4 regions of the Vibrio cortegadensis genome follow, and region 3 is predicted to be linked to each of the others. Evidence: predicted binding sites of a transcription regulator. Region 3 holds the regulator's gene; each other region holds the start of a gene.
The links. Region 3 encodes PurR, which represses purine synthesis genes. Its sites were predicted from a motif close to TNANGNAAACGTTTNCNTNA; they were not measured.

Region 1 (3,218 bases), 1.3 Mb from region 3:
AAGGTAAAGCCAAAGAGACTGAACTGGCGCGCATTGCCAGCGGCGAAGCGCAAATGGTAGTGGGGACTCACGCACTGTTTCAGGAACATGTAGCGTTTAAAAATCTCGCTCTTGTGATCATTGATGAACAACATCGATTTGGTGTCCACCAGCGTCTAGAGTTACGTGAAAAAGGAGCAAAACAGGGCTCGTATCCACATCAATTAATCATGACCGCAACTCCCATTCCAAGGACGCTGGCCATGACTGCTTATGCCGACCTCGAAACCTCGGTGATAGATGAACTGCCACCGGGAAGAACCCCGATCCAAACCGTCGCCATTCCCGATACCAAACGCGATGATATTATTGAACGAGTGCGAAATGCCTGTCTTAATGAGGGAAAACAAGCTTATTGGGTCTGCACACTGATTGATGAGTCAGAAGCTTTGGAAGCGCAAGCGGCAGCGGATACGGCGGAAGAGCTGCAACGCATTTTGCCAGATGTGAAAATTGGTCTGGTGCACGGTCGAATGAAATCGGCAGAAAAACAAGCGGTCATGAAGCAGTTCAAGGATAACGAGCTGCATCTATTAGTCGCGACGACGGTTATTGAAGTCGGTGTGGATGTGCCTAATTCAAGTTTAATGATCATCGAAAATCCAGAAAGGCTCGGTTTAGCGCAACTCCACCAGCTAAGAGGCCGTGTAGGGCGAGGTTCAGTCGCGAGTCATTGTGTACTCTTGTATCACGCACCATTATCAAAAACCGCACAAAAGCGCTTAGGGGTGCTCCGCGAAAGTAATGATGGATTTGTAATTGCACAGCGTGATTTAGAGATCCGTGGACCCGGTGAACTGCTTGGCACCAAACAAACCGGAATGGCCGATTTCAAAATTGCAGACTTAGTGAGAGATCAACGCTTAATTCCAGAAGTTCAGCGCATGGCGCGCTACATTCACGATAGTTATCCTGATAATGCCCTCGCAATTATCGATCGTTGGCTAGGTGATCGCGACGTCTACGCTAAGGCATAGCTATTATTGTTAGGAGCTTCTTGTTCAGAGTCTCTTGTTAAAAGCTCTTTACTAAGAGCTCCTTGCTAAGAGCCCTTTTCCTACGAAATCCTTTTTAGGCTCTCCTTTCCAAGCTGAGCTTTCCTCAAATATACCGAATGGGCACAACCCGTTCGGTTTGTTTATTTCAGATCAATTTCTCGCCACAACACGCATGCAACCGTTTGCTTTTTGTTTTCGTTTATTTATAATCGCGCACAAATTTTGAGTAAGAACACTACTCAACCCAACCTGAGTCGATTCTGATTAACAGCAATCACAGATGAAGACCGACTCAACTTAGCGTTCCCATTCAGCGAACTCTAAGCAACTTAGTCACAATTAGGATAAACACATGAAAACCCCGAACGCAGCACGCAAGTCGGAACTGATCTATCAACTCAATGATCGCCCACCGCTTTTACAAACACTTTTTGCGGCCACACAGCACTTGCTCGCCATGTTTGTCGCCGTCATCACGCCCTCTTTGATTATCTGCCAAGCTCTAGGTGTCACACCTGAGCAGACAAATACCATTATCAGCATGTCACTGTTCGCTTCTGGTATTTCATCGTTTATCCAAATTAAAACCATCGGTCCTATCGGATCTGGCTTGCTCTCCATTCAGGGCACAAGTTTCAATTTTATCGGTCCTATTATTGCGGCAGGTTTGTCGTTAAAAGCCGGAGGCGCAAGCATTGATACCGTCATGGCAGCCATTTTAGGCACCATCCTTGTAGCATCATTTAGTGAAATTCTACTTTCTCGCGTACTTGAACATGCGCGTCGTATTATCACTCCACTCGTATCTGGCATCGTCGTAACACTTATCGGCCTAACCTTGATTCAAGTGGGTTTGGTTTCTATCGGTGGAGGCTACTCAGCATTAGCCGATGGCAGTTTTGGTAGCTTAGATAAGCTTGCGTTGGCAGGGACGGTTCTTGGCTTAATCGTCATATTAAACCGTTCAAGTAACTCTTATATTCGTGTTGCCTCCATTGTGATTGCCATGTTTGTCGGTTACATGATGGCCTACTTCATGGGCATGATTGACACTTCAACACTGGCAGAAACAGAACTTATTGCGCTACCGGTTCCGATGCAGTTTGGCTTAAGCTTTGACTGGTCTCTATTCATCCCACTGGTTCTTATTTTCCTCATCACGGCACTGGAAGCGATTGGCGACATTACAGCTACTTCAGAAGTATCCGGAGAGCCAGTAAAAGGCCCTGTTTACATGAAGCGCATCAAAGGTGGTGTACTCGCGGACGGTCTGAATTCGGCGATTGCGGCGGTATTTAATACTTTCCCGAACTCTACCTTTAGCCAAAACAACGGCATCATTTTACTGACAGGTGTTGCAAGCCGTTACGTGGGCTACTTTATTGCAGGCATGCTAATACTGCTTGGTTTGTTCCCGGGCGTTGCAAGTTTTGTACAGTTGATCCCTGAGCCTGTTCTTGGCGGAGCGACGATTGTTATGTTTGGTACGATTGCCGCTGCGGGGGTACGAATCATTTCACGTGTAGATCTTAATCGCCGTGCCATTCTCATCATGGCACTCTCATTTTCAATGGGATTGGGCATCGCACAAAAACCTGAGATCTTGCAGTTTATGCCGGAGTTCATCAAAAACATCTTCTCTTCAGGTGTGGCCGCTGGCGGGGTAACTGCGATTTTGCTTAACCTTTTACTTCCTGAAAAATTAGAAGATGAAGAGATCGAAGCAGAAGAAGCTAGAAGCTAGAAGCTAGAAGCTAGAAGCTAGAAGCTAGAAGCTAGAAGCTAGAAGCTAGAAGCTAGAAGCTAGAAATGAGTTTGATGCCATATCGCGTCAAACTCATTTTTATTTTTAAGAGACAGTCATAAATTCGATGATCTAACCACGAACAGGAAAATTAATTTGAGCTTTGAGCCCACCGTCACTGCGATTATTCATCACAACTGAACCGTGATGCTGGCTCACAATCCGTTTGACGATGGCTAAACCTAATCCTGTTCCCTCACTCCCTCTTGCGGTATCGCCACGAGTAAAAGGTTCGAATAGTTTATCAATCTGATTCGATTCAATTCCGGGCCCATTGTCTTCAACGCACACCCAAATCAATTTGCTATCAGCCGTCATTCCAGTACTCACTCGTACCCAACCATTACCGTAACGCAGTGCATTTACCACCAAATTAC
Region 2 (3,218 bases), 1.5 Mb from region 3:
GAATTTCAAATGCACCGTGTTCCCAACCAAGAGCTTTCTTAGTTGCTGCAATTTCGTCAGCACCTAGTGGAGCACCGTGACAGTCGTGCGTGCCCGCTTTATTTGGAGAACCAAAACCGATCACAGTCTTAGTACAAATAAGAGTAGGACGAGGATCCGCTTTAGCCGCTTCAATTGCAGCATTGATTGCGTCAGCATCGTGACCATCTACTGCTGGAATTACGTGCCAGCCGTAAGCTTCAAAACGCTTAGGAGTATCGTCAGAGAACCAACCTTCAACTTCGCCATCGATAGAGATACCGTTGTCATCCCAGAAAGCAACCAGCTTACCAAGACCAAGCGTACCCGCTAAAGAACATGCTTCGTGAGAGATACCTTCCATCAGACAACCATCACCCATGAACGCATAAGTGAAGTGATCAACGATGTCGTGGCCTTCTTTGTTGAATTGTGCAGCCAGTGCTTTTTCAGCCATCGCCATACCAACAGCATTAGTAATGCCTTGGCCTAGAGGACCCGTTGTTGTTTCGATACCTGGAGCGTAACCGTACTCTGGGTGACCTGGCGTTTTAGAGTGTAGCTGACGGAAGTTTTTAAGATCTTCAATCGATAACTCGTAACCTGCAAGGTGAAGCAGAGAGTAAATAAGCATTGAACCGTGGCCGTTAGAAAGAATAAAACGGTCGCGATCTGCCCACTCAGGGTTTTGTGGGTTGTGGTTCAAGTGACCACGCCAAAGAACTTCAGCGATGTCAGCCATACCCATAGGTGCGCCTGGGTGGCCTGAATTTGCTTGTTGAACACCGTCCATGCTGAGTGCACGGATTGCATTGGCTAGATCTTTACGAGAAGGCATGTCTGCTCCTGAATACATAAGCGAGTAAAAAATAAATTAGGGGGCTGAACCATCACACGGATCCAGCGGCGCGTATTGTCTCAAAGCACCTACCCTACTGCAAACGTTTTACTGATGGTTTTATTGCACTTTTCGACTCTTTTTTTACATTTGTTCTAATTGACAGGCATTTAGCGCCTATAAAAAGCAAACGATTGGTTTGGTGTTTTTTTCTACCGTCCATAATTTGAAGTAATAAGATAGTGCAGAAATAACTTGTAATTATAGCTATGAAATTTAGAATAGCCGTCTAGATGTAGAAACACCTACAAAATATACCCTATTTATTCGTTGTGAGTTGTTAATACTCTCAACCTAACTAATTGAAAGTGGAGCTCTCATGGCTAAGCACCTGTTCACCTCTGAATCTGTATCAGAAGGTCATCCAGATAAAATTGCAGACCAAATCTCAGATGCGGTTCTAGATGCAATTTTAGAGCAAGACCCAAAAGCGCGCGTAGCTTGTGAAACTTACGTTAAAACTGGCATGGTTATGGTTGGCGGTGAAGTAACCACTTCAGCGTGGGTTGATATCGAAGAGATCACTCGTGAAACAGTACGTGAAATTGGTTACGTGCATTCAGATATGGGCTTCGATGCTAACTCTTGTGCAGTACTAAACACGATTGGTAAACAGTCTCCAGACATCAACCAAGGTGTTGATAAAGCGGATCCTAAAGATCAAGGCGCTGGCGACCAAGGCATCATGTTTGGTTACGCAACAAACGAAACACCAATCCTTATGCCTGCTCCAATTACTTACTCTCACCTACTTGTTCAAAAACAAGCTGAAGTACGTAAGAGCGGCAAACTGGACTTCCTTCGCCCAGATGCGAAATCTCAAGTAACCTTCCAGTATGACCAAGGTAAGATTGTCGGTATCGATGCTGTCGTTCTTTCTACTCAACATTGTGATTCAGTAACAACAGCGGACCTTCGTGAAGCCGTTATGGAAGAGATCATCAAGCCAGTGCTTCCAACTGAATGGTTAAATAAAGATACAAACTTCTTCATTAACCCAACAGGTCGTTTCGTTATCGGTGGCCCAATGGGTGACTGTGGTCTAACAGGTCGTAAGATCATCGTAGATACCTACGGCGGCGCAGCTCGTCACGGTGGCGGTGCATTCTCTGGTAAAGATCCATCAAAAGTTGACCGTTCAGCAGCATACGCAGCACGTTACGTAGCGAAAAACATCGTAGCGGCAGGCATGGCTGACCGTTGTGAAATCCAACTTTCATACGCGATCGGTGTTGCAGATCCAACATCAATCATGGTTGAAACGTTCGGTACTGAAAAAGTATCTCACGACATCATCATTGAAGCGGTTCGTCAACACTTCGACCTACGCCCATACGGTCTACAAGAAATGCTTAACCTTCTTCAGCCTATCTACAAGAAGACGGCAGCATACGGCCACTTTGGTCGTGAAGAATTCCCATGGGAAGCAACGGATAAAGCAGACACGCTTGCAGCATTCGCAGGTCTGAAATAAGCATTCACACCTTAGCGTCTGGTAACAACTAGTTTCTGCTAACAAATCGTTATCAGTTAACTAATAGAAAGCTCTCATTATTAAATGGGAGCTTTTTTATTTACGGAACCAGATTAAACCTTGTTATATGTAGGTCTAATTATAACTATCAGAATCTTTGAGTAAAATTCCGCATAAGCAACACATCCCTTTGCTACATAGCTCCAGCCCCAAAAAATAAACCCATCTTTATCCCGTCTAAAATTTGTATTTTGCAGTATCAGTGACAATAGTTAATGAGAAACTTAAGTCGTTATCATTATCAGTTTATTAGACGTTAGCTGAAAAATAGACGCTTAAAAAATCATAGTCATTGATTCAATTAACTAAGATTCGTCTTAAATCAGGGAGGATTTATGCCTCGAACAGTACATAACTCAGACTTTGAAAATAAAAAGCATCACGTCAAGAACAGCGAATATGCTCGTACCATTCCATGTAACCAACTCAGTGTTTCCGCCCCCTTTCATTGGTTATCTCTTGGCTTGCATGACTTTATTCGAATGCCCATCATTAGCGCGTTTTACGGCTTATGTTTTATGGCTGCCGCGATTGCGATTGTTCAATTAGTACAATGGCAAGGGACCCATCTTGTGGTGATGCCGAGTTTAGTTGTCTATATGCTCATTGGGCCATTCTTAGCTCTTGGGCTTTATGATGCCAGTTGGGAGCGAGAAAAAGGGCACGATGCAAGTCTATTTCACTCCATGAAAGCCATCCGTCGAAATTCAACCGCTCAATGGGCATTTGCAATATTACTCGCCGTTGCCATGATTTTCTGGATGCGTA
Region 3 (3,218 bases):
ATGGGAACAAGTTTATGGAAACAATATGACAAATGTTTTATCGACTTACAAAGATAAGACAGGGAAGCGAGGAGAAATATTTCATATAAATCAAAGAATATAAAAAAACCGCAGCAGAAACGCGGCGGTTTTTTTGATGTGTCGACTAGTTTAGGTCGCTGATTAACTCATTTCGCCTTTCTTGCGGAACGACTGACCAATGAGTGCCATTTATTGCGCCCTCAAGAGCCCATAACAGCTCAACGCTGACAGATGATGAGTGAGTTTGTCTAATTGCTTGGAAAGCGGTTAGAGAGCCTTTGCTGTGCAATTCTTCAACTGTTGCGATACCCGCTTTTTTAAGCATGCGCTCGGTAGCAAGTCTAAGATTAGGTAAATCTTTTAATCGATTTGGCTTAGCCGATGATTGCTGGCTTTTTTCTTGCTGTGCGAATTCTAATGAAGCAACTGCAGTTTTTAAGATTTGCTCAGGTGTATCCCAGCAATTTTCAGGCAAAGCAAAATACTTAGTAACAACGGGGAAACCACGCTTTTTGTAAATGTATGGCTGATAACCTTGTTCTTGGAATTGCTTAGTTGAATCTTTATCAGCACGAATATGTAGTTGATCATTAACTACTAGTGCGAACATTGTGTCATTGGCAAAAATACCAAATCCACCAAACATTGAGCGGGACTTGATAGCGCCAAGTTGCTCAAATAACTTCATAGAGTCTTTTAATACTGGTTTATCCATGCTGTATAGTCTCGGTGTAAAGGATTACGCCACCAAATTTCAGGTCCGAGATAATAGCTAAGTGATGCAAATGTACTGTCAACGAAACGTTAAACTTTGTTTGCATACTTGCCATCGGTAACCCCGCTACCTACCAAATGGTTTAGGCCGGAGGCTTTGCGTCCTATTTTTTCAAATAGTTTGCCCTGTGCGTGACACTCATAGCATATAGGAAAATATTGAATAGGTATCACATTTTAGGTTTTAAAATGAGACATTGGTCCAATAATTCATGAGCTTGATGTGGGTTGAGTTGCAGTTTAGGTGTTGTGAATGCGCACTGATTAATACGCATTCATTTGAGTATTTTAATTAAATAAGTTTTTTTACCGTATCCCGAACTACGATTTCAGGGTGCATTTCAAAGATGCGTTTATCGTGCTCTTTGTCTTTGATTCGTTCCAATAAAATCTCAAATGCAGTTTTACCAACACGTCTTTTTGGTTGGTGGACTGTAGTTAGTGGTGGAGAGAAATATTCTGCTAATTCAATGTTGTCGTAACCAATAACAGAGATGTCGTCAGGGATTCTAATCCCTTTCTGCTGCAAGCGGCTCATCAATCCTAAAGCCATTGTGTCATTGAAACAGAAGACAGCCGTTGGGCGATTTTCCATATTCACAATTTTATCAGCAGCAAGTACTGCAGTATCACATTCAAAATTGCCTTCGATGATCCAATCTTCATTCACATCAATATCGGCACCCTTGAGAGCTCGTCGATAGCCTAAAATTCGCTCTTTACATGCAACCTTATCGAAATGACCACTTAAGCATGCAATATCGGTATGACCGTTATCAAGCAAGTACTTAGTCGCAAGGTAAGCGCCTTCTTCAGAATTATCGATGATCTTATCGGCTTGCGAACTTTCAGGGCCCCAGTCCATGATCACTTTAGGGATATCAGAGTGACGATCTAACATCTCTTTTAGCTCTTCAGTTAAATCTGAACACATGACTAACATGCCATCAACACGCTTTTCGGCAAGCATGCGGATATAATCACGCTGCTTTTCGTAAATTCCACCAGTATTACAAAGAATCAGCGTGTAGCCCTGTCGATAACAGTAACTCTCAACGCCATCAATTACTTCTGAAAAGAATAAATTGGTAGATTGAGTCACGAGCATACCAATGGTGCGTGTGGTATTACATTTTAAACTTCTCGCAACGGCACTTGGAGCATAGTTTAATTCGTCTACCGCTTTCATTACCTTTTCTTGAGTCGTTTCAGCAACAAATCGAGTTTTGTTGATGACGTGAGAAACGGTAGTTGTGGATACGCCTGCTAAGCGTGCGACATCTTTTATTGTAGCCATGGTGTTATCCTGTCGAGGTGCTACTTAATACAGTGGTTAACTCATATAATAGTCAACCAAGTAGCGTAAATACTATCTCTTAATAGCAATTGCCGATTCACGTTACTTCACATCGTGAATCATCGAGAGATAGCAAGGTATTAAGAAACACAAAAACCGCCTTATATCAGCGGTTTGCATTTGTAATCATATTTTATCGTTTGCGGTCACAATTTTAGACCGCAAACGCTTCACTGGCAATGGATATTGGACCAGTTTAGTGGGTGTTGTCACATTTAATTATAAGAGGGTCAATACAAAACTACCAAGTGAAGTGAACCTAGTCTCACTTGATAGTTTAAAATGTGATAAATAACCACGAATTACCGATGGGAATTATAAATTTGAGAGGTTATTCGCCTGTTAGGTATTGGCAATCTAATTGGCAGAAGGCGACTAATACTTGAGCTACGCTTGCATAAAAACCAAACTCATCATATTGATCGCATTTAGCACTAAACTGTGGGATCCAAGAAAGGATATGAGTTTGAATGAAAGATTCTTGCTCAATTAATGCATCATCAAGGTGTTTCTCTTGCTCAAGCTCATTTGAACGAATAATTAAATTACCTAAAAAGTCGAGTTCAATGGCAATGTGGTCTGCTGGTTCATTCAATGATTCACTCACTGCAATGCCGTGCTTTGACATTAATGCTGCCATCTCTTGAGCCGGAACATCATTCAATAAACCTTGCTTTCCAATGTACATAGAAGCGTATGGAAGAGCGGCGTTCTTATCTGATTTTAAAAATAGATCACAATAGTCAGCGGAAAGCTCTAATTGAGCGTCTTCACGGTTTTGTAAGCGATTAAGGGCGTCAACTAACTTGTCTATTGAAGGTTTAAGTGTTTCGTTTTCACCTAAGCCAGTCAGAAAAGTGCGAATCTCTTGAGAGTTATAGCTGTCTAACTCTTGTTGAGTTAACTCTTTTGCGAAAAGGCTAGATAGCCACCAGTAAATCTCTGCACGCTTTTCATTGAATGCTTTTGTTTCGATCATCGTTATTGCTCCGAGTATTATTCTCACTATAGTCTAACCAATAAAAATGAATAACAGTAACTACATTAAATAAGAAAAGTGACTGAA
Region 4 (3,218 bases), 370 kb from region 3:
TCGATTATGCGTAAACAGGTAATCGCTTACAAATCTCTAATACCTTAGCTTTCGTCGCTTCGATAACGGACTCATCGCCCATGTTATCTAGGATGTCACACATCCAACCCGCTAACTCTTTCGCGTCTGCTTCTGAGAAACCGCGACGAGTGATAGAAGGAGAACCGATACGAATACCAGAAGTAACGAATGGGCTGCGAGGATCATTTGGTACTGAGTTCTTGTTCACTGTTATGTTCGCAGAACCAAGTGCTGCATCCGCTTCTTTACCTGTGATGTCTTTATCGATTAGGTCGACAAGGAACAGGTGGTTCTCTGTTGAACCTGAAACGATGTTGTAACCACGAGCTAGGAATTCTGCAACCATTGCTTTTGCATTAGCAACCACACGTGTTTGGTATTCTTCGAATTCTGGTTCTAGAGCTTCTTTGAACGCTACCGCTTTACCCGCGATAACGTGCATTAGAGGGCCGCCTTGACCACCAGGGAATACCGCAGAGTTTAGCTTCTTGTATAAGTCTTCGCCTTCATTAGAAAGAATAAGACCGCCACGAGGACCAGCAAGGGTTTTGTGCGTTGTTGTTGTAACAACATGAGCATGAGGTACAGGGTTTGGATAAACGCCAGCAGCAATAAGACCTGCAACGTGAGCCATATCAACGAAGAAGTAAGCACCAACTTTGTCCGCGATTTCACGCATACGCGCCCAATCACAAATTTGAGAGTAAGCCGAGAAACCACCGATGATCATCTTAGGTTTGTGCTCAATCGCAAGCGCTTCCATCTCTTCGTAATTGATCTGACCTGCTTCATCGATACCGTAAGGAATGATGTTGTAAAGCTTACCTGAGAAGTTTACAGGCGAACCATGAGTCAAGTGACCACCGTGAGCAAGGCTCATGCCTAAAACGGTATCACCAGCATTCAGTAGAGCCATGTATACAGCGTTATTTGCTTGAGAGCCTGAGTGAGGTTGTACGTTCGCGTACTCTGCACCAAATAGTTCACATGCTCGTTCAATTGCTAGCGTTTCAACTTTGTCAACGAACTCACAGCCGCCGTAGTAACGCTTGCCAGGGTAACCTTCAGCGTATTTGTTAGTAAGTTGAGAACCTTGAGCTTCCATTACACGTGGGCTTGTGTAGTTTTCTGAAGCGATTAGCTCGATGTGTTCTTCTTGACGAATCGTCTCTTCTTGGATTGCTGCGAATAGATCCGCATCGTAATCAGCAATGTTCATGTCACGCTTAAGCATCTGTATCTCCTGACTCAGATTGTACTGAAAGTTTCAAAAAAACCACTCAACGACCGAAAGCAAACGTTTTCGTAACCGTTTTTGATGAAATGCATTCTACATAATTTGATCTAGGTCATAAAGAGTAAATGCAAAATTTATCATGCAGTTTTTTCATAATGACATTCAACGCTCCTCATACTGAAACGACTTCACGCATGAGTCATTACATTGAGTGTCAATTTCACGTTTTACACCCTGTAAAACGCAGATTACATAGGTTTACCTTAATTTAACCTCTCAAGCTACCGAAAAGATCATCTTTTCTCTACTATGCACGCCATTATTAAGCAGTTAAAAATAAGAATGATGGAAAAACACTCACGTAAAGAAGATTGGATGGCAATACTGACAGGCACCTTTTTAGTTGCTCAGGGTGTTTTCTTCCTTCAGGCCGCTAACCTTTTAACCGGCGGCACAACAGGACTAGCACTATTATTAACCCAGTTCATTCCTCTGTCATTTGGCATACTGTATTTTGTGGCAAACTGTCCTTTCTACATTCTCGCTTGGCGACGTTTCGGACACCGATTTGCGATCAATAGTGCTATTTCTGGCGCGTTAGTTTCAGTTTTTGCCGATCATCTATATTTAGTGATCTCACTCGACACAATGAACATCATTTACTGTGCGATTGCAGGGGGATTACTGATGGGATTAGGCATGTTGATTCTATTCAGACACCGCTCAAGCTTAGGTGGTTTCAATGTACTTTGCTTGGTCATTCAAGACAAGTTTGGGATTTCAGTCGGTAAGACTCAGCTCGCTATCGATTGCTGTATTCTTTTCACATCTTGCTTCTTCGTTGCTCCAGAAGTCATTGCAGTCTCTGTACTAGGAGCTGTCGCGCTTAATGTCGTATTAGCAATGAACCACAAACCAACACGCTACACAGTGAAGTACGTATCTTAATACCAACCACCCTATGAATTACTAGCTGTTTTTAATAACAAAAACAGCTAGTATTTAGGTTTTATAAACCGTCGCCTTTTCTATGCAAGATTATCTCTCTAGCGCCAAAGACCAACAAGCCTCTATTTACATTGAAGGCTTGGAATTCAACCCCAACACACGAGTCTTAAGCTGCGGCGAACAGATCATAGATTTAGAACCTCGTTCTATCGAGCTCTTAGAGTTATTTCTTACCAGCGTTGGTCAACCGCTCGCTGCCGAGCACATCATTGAATCTGTATGGCAAAGTAACTTCATTTCCAAAAATGTTCTGACAAACAGAATCAGCACCTTACGTTCAGTACTTCAAAAATATCTGCCTGATAGCGATGCAACCAAAATACTGGTGACTTACCCACGCAAGGGCTATTTCCTTAACCCAAGCTCGATTAGCTTTGCCGCGGACTACCCTGATACCACAGCGGGAGATGCAGCCATAGAATCTCCAACCAGTAAAAAAGGATTTAGCACCAATTCAGTTAACTCTTGGCTTGTTGTGGTGTCTTTGGTTTTACTGATCAACACTGCGATAATGGGTTATATGCTTTGGCAACCTTCGACTCGTGCTTCTGAAGTCGAACGCGACCAACGATTGATTCCTAAGGTCGAACTTCTCCTGAATCGATTGGATGCCATTGGCGATAATTCCAGAAAATACCGAAAAGTCGTAAAAGCATTGCTACTTCAACAGCAGATTGAATACGCCTACACCGATCTTGCTAACCAAGATGCGCCAAGCTACTTCCTTGACCCTATAGATAGCTCTCCCTTCTTTCCGGGCGCAAAGAACATGCGTACCAGTGATTACCTGCTTAACATTCAGCTAAAGGATCAAGAAGTAGATAAACGCCTTGTCGCTAAAATAAGCCTGATTTACCCAAACTCAGGGAAACTGGCGTTTGGTGGGGTTTACTCTATTGATGTTAATAATATCAGCAGCAGCGTTATGGAGATCAACCGAAAGTTAGCTAAC

Region 1: a site for PurR is predicted at 1,208-1,227, ahead of OCV39_RS00610 (uracil-xanthine permease family protein). Genes of this name have one in related genera too.
Region 2: a site for PurR is predicted at 952-971, ahead of metK (methionine adenosyltransferase). Genes of this name have one in related genera too.
Region 4: a site for PurR is predicted at 1,311-1,330, ahead of glyA (serine hydroxymethyltransferase). Genes of this name have one in related genera too.

Annotation. Positions count from the first base shown of each region.
Region 1 covers NZ_AP025472.1:134,205-137,422, reverse strand. The annotation lists gene recG (ATP-dependent DNA helicase RecG) at 1-1,016, shown strand, start outside; gene OCV39_RS00610 (uracil-xanthine permease family protein) at 1,390-2,781, shown strand; gene envZ (two-component system sensor histidine kinase EnvZ) at 2,914-3,218, opposite strand, start outside.
Region 2 covers NZ_AP025472.1:432,497-435,714, reverse strand. The annotation lists gene tkt (transketolase) at 1-856, opposite strand, end outside; gene metK (methionine adenosyltransferase) at 1,236-2,390, shown strand; gene OCV39_RS02100 (DUF2189 domain-containing protein) at 2,786-3,218, shown strand, end outside.
Region 3 covers NZ_AP025472.1:1,962,911-1,966,128, reverse strand. The annotation lists gene OCV39_RS09265 (TfoX/Sxy family DNA transformation protein) at 146-736, opposite strand; cyclic di-GMP riboswitch class I at 850-931, opposite strand; gene purR (HTH-type transcriptional repressor PurR) at 1,088-2,092, opposite strand; gene torD (molecular chaperone TorD) at 2,484-3,131, opposite strand.
Region 4 covers NZ_AP025472.1:2,332,097-2,335,314, forward strand. The annotation lists gene glyA (serine hydroxymethyltransferase) at 5-1,255, opposite strand; gene OCV39_RS11020 (YitT family protein) at 1,604-2,206, shown strand; gene OCV39_RS11025 (winged helix-turn-helix domain-containing protein) at 2,289-3,218, shown strand, end outside.